2 regions of the Burkholderia ubonensis genome follow, and region 1 is predicted to be linked to the other one. Evidence: predicted binding sites of a transcription regulator. Region 1 holds the regulator's gene; the other holds the start of a gene.

What was found. Region 1 encodes FliA, which starts transcription of late flagellar genes. Its sites were predicted from a motif close to CTAAAGTTTNNNNNNNNNNNGCCGNTA; they were not measured.
Region 2: flgM (flagellar biosynthesis anti-sigma factor FlgM) is a predicted target of FliA. The motif match lies at 2,606-2,632, and genes of this name have one in related genera.

The regions. Positions count from the first base shown of each region.
Region 1 covers NZ_CP013420.1:2,267,432-2,271,842, forward strand. Annotated here, with positions in the region: gene ahcY (adenosylhomocysteinase) at 1-1,018, opposite strand, end outside; S-adenosyl-L-homocysteine riboswitch at 1,053-1,171, opposite strand; gene WJ35_RS10445 (RNA polymerase sigma factor FliA) at 1,266-2,000, opposite strand; partial or broken gene WJ35_RS10450 (MinD/ParA family ATP-binding protein) at 2,023-2,840, opposite strand; gene flhF (flagellar biosynthesis protein FlhF) at 2,833-4,411, opposite strand, start outside.
Region 2 covers NZ_CP013420.1:2,639,764-2,644,174, reverse strand. Annotated here, with positions in the region: gene WJ35_RS12065 (flagellar hook assembly protein FlgD) at 1-53, opposite strand, end outside; gene flgC (flagellar basal body rod protein FlgC) at 110-535, opposite strand; gene flgB (flagellar basal body rod protein FlgB) at 567-1,055, opposite strand; gene flgA (flagellar basal body P-ring formation chaperone FlgA) at 1,260-2,543, shown strand; gene flgM (flagellar biosynthesis anti-sigma factor FlgM) at 2,662-2,994, shown strand; gene WJ35_RS12040 (flagella synthesis protein FlgN) at 3,080-3,520, shown strand; partial or broken gene WJ35_RS32640 (M24 family metallopeptidase) at 3,588-4,411, opposite strand, start outside.

The DNA.
Region 1 (4,411 bases):
TGCAGACGATCGCGTTGTGGCGCATCGCCTTCATGTGATCGTGGTTGATCACGTGGTAGTTGCCGGTCGCCGTCACGAAGATGTCGGCCTTGTCCGCCGCGTATTCCATCGTCACGACGCGGTAGCCTTCCATCGCCGCCTGCAGCGCGCAGATCGGATCGATCTCGGTGACCCACACGGTCGCGCCCAGGCCGCGCAGCGACTGCGCGCAGCCCTTGCCCACGTCGCCGTAGCCCGCGACGACCGCGACCTTGCCCGCGATCATCACGTCGGTCGCGCGCTTGATGCCGTCGACGAGCGACTCGCGGCAGCCGTACAGGTTGTCGAACTTCGACTTCGTGACCGAGTCGTTCACGTTGAACGCCGGGAACGGCAGGCGGCCGTCCTTTTCCATCTGGTACAGGCGGTGCACGCCGGTCGTCGTTTCCTCGGTGACGCCCTTGATGTGCGCGAGGCGCTTCGAGTACCAGTTCGCGTCGACGTCGAGGTGCTTCGCGATCGACTTGTACAGCGCGACTTCTTCCTCGTTGGCCGGCTTGGCGATCACCGAACGGTCCTTCTCGGCCTTCGAGCCGAGGATCAGCAGCAGCGTCGCGTCGCCGCCGTCGTCGAGGATCATGTTCGCGAACTCGCCGTTCGGCCATTCGAAGATGCGGTGCGAGAATTCCCAGTATTCGTCGAGCGACTCGCCCTTGAACGCGAACACCGGCGTGCCGGACTCGACGATCGCGGCGGCGGCGTGGTCCTGCGTCGAGAAGATGTTGCACGATGCCCAGCGGACTTCGGCGCCGAGCGCCTTCAGCGTCTCGATCAGCACGCCGGTCTGGATCGTCATGTGCAGCGAGCCCGCGATGCGCGCGCCCTTCAGCGGCTGCTGCGCCTTGTATTCGTCGCGGATCTGCACGAGGCCCGGCATTTCGGTCTCGGCGATGTTCAGTTCCTTGCGGCCCCACCCGGCAAGCGCCATGTCGGCGACGACGTAATCGTTGGAAGCTTTGGAATCGATGACGGCGTTCATCACGCCCTCCTTTCTAAAAAAGTTCTAGAAAATGGTGACGTGAGCGCCGTTCAGGAAGCGGGAGCCGGCGCATTGCGCCGCGGCCCGGCCGCTTGGTGAAGCTTTCCGAGCCTGGCGGACGCTGGACGGTCCGTCGCAACGCTCCTCGGAAAACGGGTGGGATTGTAGCAAATCGTGGCGAGAAATGTGGGGTTGGGCGGGCGGCCGCACGCGCGGCGTCGGCGCGCGCGACGCCCGCCGCTGCCGCTCAGTTCTCCGCGCCGACCCACGCCTGCTCGCGCAGCCGCGCGCGCAGCCGCGCGACCGCCTGGCTGTGCAGCTGGCACACGCGCGATTCGCTCACTTCGAGCACTGCGCCGATCTCGCGCAGGTTCAGCCCGCGTTCGTAGTACAGCGACATCAGCAGCTTCTCGCGCTCCGGCAGCCGCTCGATCGCCTCGATCAGCGCCTCGCGCAGGTGCTCGTCGAGCAGCGACGACAGCGGATCGGCGTGATCGACGCGATAGCGGTCGAGGAACGGCTCGTCGTCGGCCGCGCGGTCGAAATCCTCGTAGTAGATGAGCTGGCTGCCGTGCAGGTCCTGCAGCATCCCCTGGTATTCGTCGAGCGGCATGTTCAGGTGCTGCGCGATCTCGGCCTCGCTCGCCGCGCGGCCGAGGTGCTGCTCGACCTGGTGCACCGCATGCTCGACCTCGCGCGACGTCTTGCGCAGGCTGCGCGGCAGCCAGTCGTTGCTGCGCAGCTCGTCGAGCATCGCGCCGCGGATCCGCTGCGTCGCGTAGGTCTCGAACTGCGCGCCCTGGTCTTCCTTGTAGCGCCCGGCCGCGTCCATCAGGCCGATCATCCCGGCCTGGATCAGGTCGTCGAGATCGACGCTCGCCGGCATCTTCGCGACGAGCTGCAGGCCCAGGCGGCGCACGAGCGGCGCGTATTGCGCGAGCACGTCGGCCTGCGAAATCTTTCCTTGAGCGTTGTACATCATGGCTCTCTCCTTCCGGTGGCCCTCACGCGGCGTGCGCCGCGCCCGCCTCGAACGACGTGCTGCCGCCCGCGCCCGCGCCGCGCCGGCGCCCGGCCGCGGACGCAGCGGCCAGTACAGCAGGTCGGCGGCAATCTGCCGGTAATCGCGCGCGGCCGGCGACGACGGAAACGCGTCGACCGCCGTGCGCACGAGCTCGCGCGCATGCTCGACGAGCGGATCGGCGCTCACGCAGCCCGCGTCGGTGATCGACACGGTCAGGTAGCGGCTCGCGACGCCCGCGAGGTTGTCGAACGCGGTCTTCGCGTCGGCGTGGCTGCCGACGTGGTTGGTCAGCACGCGGAACTGCGCGATCGCATGCGCGAAATGCAGCCGCTTCATGCACGCGTACGCCTCGGTGATCGCCTGCGCGGCGACGCGCGTGACGATCAGCACGTCGTGCGCTTCGCGCGCGAGCGCCGAGAACCCGCCGTCGGCGTCGAGCTGCGCGTCGACGAGCACGATGTCGGCCGGGCCGTCGACGAAATCGCTGAGCTGCGCGTCGCTGTAGCCCGCGCGCGCGAGCCGCGACGCGGCGCACACGCCGAACCCGGCGGACACGCGCGCGCGCTCGCCGTCCCGCAGCCAGGAGCCGGCGAGCGTCGCGGCGGCCGAATGCACGTTCGCGCGCTCGTCGACGACGAGCACGTCCTTGCCCAGCGCGGCCAGCGCCGCGGCCAGGTTCACGACGGTCGACGTGCAGCCGACGCCCGCCGGCCCGCCCGCCACCGCGACGATCCTCGAAGCGCGCCCGGCCAGCAGGCGCCGCAATCCTTCGGCCTGGTCGATCATCCTTTTATCCAAAGCGCACCTCGTGCAGCTCGGCGGTCGAACGTGCGGTCAACGCGGAAAGCAGCGTCGGCATGTCCTCGTCCTGCGGCACGAAGGGCGAGCCGTCGCGCGGCACACAGAAGGCACTCTTCATCAGGAATTTCTTCGTCGCGACGTACAGGTTCTCCGGCACCTTCTGGCCGGTCGACACGTAGTGGACGGGCAGCTTGTAGCGGATCACCGTGTCGAGCACGCCGCCGAGGTGGGTCGCCTCGTCGAGCTTCGTGAGAATGCAGCCGGCGAGCTCCGGGGATGCCGCGTCCGGATGGCCGGCCGCGCTGCGGTAGGCCTGCACGACCTCGTTGAGCGTGTCGCCGTGGCTCGTCGCGTTGAGCAGCAGGAGGCGCTGCACCGGCGTGTTCGCGCCGTGCAGCATCGCGATCTGGTCGGACACCGCACGGTCGCGCTGGCTCATGCCGATCGTGTCGATCAGCACGATGTGCTTGTTGCGCAGCTCGGACAGCGCGAGCTGCAGGTCGCCGGCATCCTTCACCGCGTGCACGGGCACGCCGAGGATCTTGCCGAAGATCCGCAGCTGCTCGTGGCCGCCGATCCGGTAGCTGTCGGTCGTGAGCAGCGCGACCTTGCTCGCGCCGAAGCGCATCACGCAGCGCGCGGCGAGCTTCGCGGTGGTGGTCGTCTTGCCGACGCCCGTCGGCCCCATCAGCGCGAACACGCCGCCGCGCTCCATCAGCGCTTCCTCGCTGTCGAGCACCGGCAGGTTCGACTCGAGCACCGACTGCGCCCATTCGGCCGCCTGCTCGAACGTCTGCTCGCCTTCGCCCTGCGGCAGGTTGTCGACCATCATCCGCACGAGCTGCGCGGAGAAGCCGGCCGCGAACAGATGCTTCGTCAACGCGCCGTGCACCGGGCTGCGGCGCTGGCGCTCGTGCCACATCAGGCTGTCGAACTGCTCCTCCATCATCCCGCGCAGCGAGCCGAGCTCGTTCATCACCGTGTCGTTGACGATCCGCTCGATGCGCGCCTTCACCGCGTCGGCCACCGCGGCGGCCGTGTCTTCAGTCACGCGCGCGCGGTCCGCCGCCTTCGGGGCGGGCGCGTCGGCGCCGCGGCGCGGCGCGGCGTCGTCCGCCGGCACGCGGCGCGCGACGTTGCGCACGATGTCGCGCGCCCACTCGGGCGGCGTCGCTTCGTGCGCGGCGCGCGGCGCAACTTCCTGCGCCGGCGTCGCCTGCGCGCGCGCGATCAGCGCTTCGCGCTGCTGCGTCAGGCGCTTCGCGTGCTCGACGAGCCACGGCGCGGGTTCGGAAGGGGGGGCGGGCGATCCCGCGGCAGGCGATCCCGCGGCAGGCACTCGTGCGGCGAACGATCCCGCGGCCGGCGCAGCGGCGGCGGCAGAGCCCGCCACCGGCGCCGCCGGCGCGTCGGTCGTCTCGGCGCTCGCGCCGAACACCGACGAGAACACGTCCGGCAAGCCGCCGTCGCCCATCGCATACGGATTGACGGCCGCCCGCGGCGCCGTGCCCGCGGGCGCCGGCGCGCCGGCCCGGAACGCCGCGCCGGGCAGCGCGACGACGTCGGCC
Region 2 (4,411 bases), 370 kb from region 1:
AGCGTCGACGTGCTCGTGCCGTTGCCGCCGATCGTCGTGTTGGAGGATGTCATCCTGGTGGCCTTGGGTCGGAACTGTCGGAACTGTCGAATCTGGCGCGGCGCGCGGCTTACGTGCCGATCGTCAGCGTCTTCAGCATCAGTTGCTTCGCGGTGTTCAGCGTCTCGACGTTGGCCTGGTACGAGCGCGACGCCGAGATCATGTTCACCATTTCCTGCACCGGATCGACGTTCGGCATCTGAACGTAGCCGTTCGCGTCGGCGGCCGGGTTCGCCGGGTCGTAGGTCGACTTCATCGGCGACGGATCGTCGATCACCTTCGCCACGCGCACGCCGCCGACGCCCTGGCCGGACGCGGTGCGCGCGCGGCCCTGCGGATCGGCCGCGAACACGACCTGCTTCGCCTTGTACGGCTTGCCGTCGGGGCCGGTCGCGCTGTCGGCGTTCGCGATGTTCGACGCGGTGACGTTCAGGCGCTGCGACTGCGCGGACAGCGCCGAGCCGGCAACGCCGAAGATGTTCATCAACGAGGGCATGGAGGCTCCTTATGCTCGATGCGGATTGCGGTCACGAGTTCGACGTGATCGCGGCGATCATCGCCTTGATCTGCTGGGTCATCACGGTCATCCCGCTTTCGTAGTGCAGCGCGTTGTTCGCGAACTGCACGCGCTCGACGTCGAGCTCGACCGTGTTGCCGTCGAGCGCCGGCTGCGTCGGCTGGCGGTATTGCGGGCGGCCGTAGTCGTCGGCCGGCCCGCCGGTCGGGATCAGCTTCGCGTTGCCGGCCATGTGGCCGGGCGCCGTCGACGCCATCGTCATCCCGCTCGTCACGCCGGCCGGCTGCGCGAGCGGCAGCTGCGCGGCGTTGCTCGGCGCGACGCCGCCGTTCACCTGTTTCAGCGAGCGGGCGAGCGTCGACGAGAAATCGACGTCGCGCGCCTGGTAGCCCGGCGTGTCCGCGTTCGCGATGTTCGACGACAGCAGTTCCTGCCGATAGGCGCGCACGTCGAGCGCCTGGCGGCCGAATGCGAATTCGGCATCGAGTCTGTCCAGCATGTGTGCGTCTCTCCGTTTGAAGCGCTGCACCGCTCTTTCGCCGCACGGCGGCCAAAGAGGCTTTTTTCCATGACACGCATGGTAGGCGGCGCCCGCAACCGGCAATCGGGCGAATAACGCGGCAAAGCCCCCCTCTATTCATCGTTTGCGCGGCGGCCCCGCTCCCTAGAATGCCAATCGGATCAACGGATCGAGGACACGACGATGACCGGCAGCGCACTTCGCAACGACGGCGCACGCGGCAAGCGCGTGCGGCGTGCGTTCGCGCTCGCCGCGGCGTTGTGGCTCGCGGCGCCGGGCGCGCACGCGGACGACGGGATGATCGTGATCCCCGGCCGCGGCGAGTCGGCCGAGACCGCGCTCGCCCATGCGAGCGCGGCGGGCGTGGCGGGTGTGGGACAACCGGGCCGCGGCGGCGCAGGCGGCGCAGGCGTTGCGACGGTCGCGGGCAGCGGCGGCGCGGCGCCGGTCGGGAATGCCGGTGCCGGCATGGTCGGCGCGGGCACGGTTGCACCTGCCGCGCAGCCGGCCGGCACGATGGTCGTGGTCGACGTCCCGGCGCCGGCTGCGGTGCCGAGCGCCGCCCCGCGCGCCGCCTACGCGGACGCGCGCGCCAATTCCGTCAGCAGCGCCTATGCCGCGCACGCCGCTACTGCCGCTACCGCCTCCAGTTACGCCGCTCCCCGCTACGCGGCACCGCGCGCTGCCGATCCGGGCGCCGTCGCGACCGTCGTCGCCGGCGCGCCCGAACCGGCGTCGAACGCGCCGCGGCCGGCCTTCGCCGCGCGCGCGGCCGCCGTGCGCACCGCGTACGCCGCGCCCGCGCCCCAGCCGGCCGCCGCGGCGCAGCCTGCGACCCCGCCCGGCCAGCAGGACCCCGACACGATCCGGCGCACGGCGCTCGCCTTCCTCCAGCAGCAGATCGCCGGCCTGCCCGGCAAGCCGGCGGCGAGCGTCGCGCCCTCCTTTCCGCGCGGGCTCGCCGCGTGCACGACGCTCGAGCCGTTCCTGCCGACCGGCGCGCGCCTGTGGGGCCGCACGACGGTCGGCGTGCGCTGCGCGGGCGAGCGGCCGTGGACCGTCTACCTGCAGGCGAAGGTCACCGTGCAGGCCACCTATTACACGGCCGCGCGGCAGATCGCGCCGGGCGAGGTGCTCACCGCGGCCGACCTCGTCGCGCGCGACGGCGACCTGACCCTGCTGCCGCTCGCGGTCATCACCGATCCGGCGCAGGCGGTCGGCTCGACCGCGCTCGCGCGCGTCGCCGCGGGGCTGCCGTTGCGGCAGGACATGCTGAAGAGCGCGGCGTCAGTGTCGGCCGGCCAGACCGTGCGGGTCGTCGCGGCCGGGCCGGGTTTCACGATTTCCGCCGAAGGCAGCGCGCTCGCCAACGCGGCGCCCGGCCAGTCGGTACGGGTGCGGATGGCGGCCGGGCAGATCGTCACGGCGATCGTCAAGGACGCCGGCACGGTGGAGATTCCGCTATAGGGACCGGACCCACCGCAACATTGCAAAGAATTGTTTATTCGGAGAATTTCGCACCCGCGATGCTAAAGTTCGGGCCGGACCGGCCGTTATCTGGGTCAAACCGCACAGGAATGCCATCGTGAAAATCGATTCCACTCCGAACCCGAGCCCACTCGCGCCCACCGGCAACGGCGCGACCCGCGCGCAATCCGGCGCGGCTTCGTCGTCGTCCGCGCAGGCCGGCGACGCTGGATCGACCGGCGGCGACACGAGCGTGAACCTGTCGGGCCTGTCCGGTCAGCTGCGCACGCTGTCGGCGTCCGGCAACGCGGACATCGACACGGGCCTCGTCCAGTCGATCAAGGACGCGCTGAGCAACGGCACGCTGACGATCGACGCGAGCAAGATTGCCGACGGCGTACTGAATACCGCCCGCGAACTGCTGCAACGGCAGCGCTCGCAGAGCAACTGAGCCGGCCCGGGGCCCGTCACGCCCTGACCGGTCCCCTGGATGGCCGGCATGCGGGAACGCGTGCCGGCGCGACGAGCATGACGCGATGAGAGACGAGCTGCTGGCCACGGTCAACGACGAACACGCGACGGTCGAAGCGTTCGCGTCGCTGCTCGCCTATGAGGAAAAGGCGCTGACGACGCCCGAGCCGCTCGAGGCGCTGCCCGACATCATCGAGAAGAAAACCGTGCTGATCGACCGGCTCGCACAGCTCGAGCGCACCCGCGACACGCAGCTGTCCGCACTCGGCTTTCCCGTCGGCAAGAAAGGGATGGACCAGGCCGCCGAGCGCGACGCGCGCCTGTCCGGCAGCTGGCAATTGCTGCAGCAGGCCGCCGATCGCGCGCGCCGCGCGAACGCGAACAACGGCATGCTGATCCGCATCCGGATGGACTACAACGAACGCGCGCTCGCGGTGCTGCGCGACGCGCCCGCGCGGGTCGGCTTCTACGGCCCCGACGGCCGCGTGTCGGCGCTGGTGCGCTGAGCGCCGCGCGCGCCGCAGCGCCGGCGCCCCGTCGCACCATGCGCGGCCGCGCCGCACTCCCCTTCCTTTACAGCAACGGACACGCGGTGACCTGCGTGCCGCGTTGCGCGCAAAGCCGTTCGTAGTCGCGCAGATACGCGCGCTCGTCGTCGTCGAGCAGCGCGACGTCGATCAGGTCCCAGTCGTAGCCCACGGTGACGAGGTTTTCGAACGCGACGGTGCCCGCTTCGGCGTCGTCCGCATGGATGATCACGATGTTCTCGATCCGCACCCCGCCCTTGCCCGGCACGTAGATGCCCGGCTCGACCGAGATCACCGCATTCGGCACCAGGCCGTACTTCGACCCCGGCGCGAACCGCACCCCGCCTTCGTGCACGTGGATCCCGACGCCGTGCCCGGTGCCGTGGCCGAAATCATGGCCGTGATCGCGGCACACCTGCCGCACGGCCGCATCGACGTCGCCGCCCGTCGCGTCCTTCGGGAACGGCGTGACGAGCCCCTTGATGCACGCCTTCAGCGCGACCGTGTAGATCTCCCGCTGCCACGGCTGCGCGACCGTGTCCGGGCGGGTCCGGCGCAGCACGACGCGCGTGCAGTCCGTCGCGAAGCCGCCCTCGTAGTACGCGCCGCTGTCGAGCAGCACCAGCTCGCCCTCCGTCAGCTCGACCTCCGGGCTCGCCGCCGTGTAGTGCGCGGACGCGCTGTTCGCGCCGTTCGCCGCGATCGTCGTGAACGTCAGCGCCACCGCCGAGCGCGCGCCGTATGCGTCATTGATCACGCGGGCCAGGTCGTATTCGGAATGCCGCTGCCCCGGCTCGCCCGTCTTCGCCCAGCGCATCGCGTCGGCGATCGCCGCGGAGCTGCGCGCGAACGCGTCGCGGAACTGGTCGA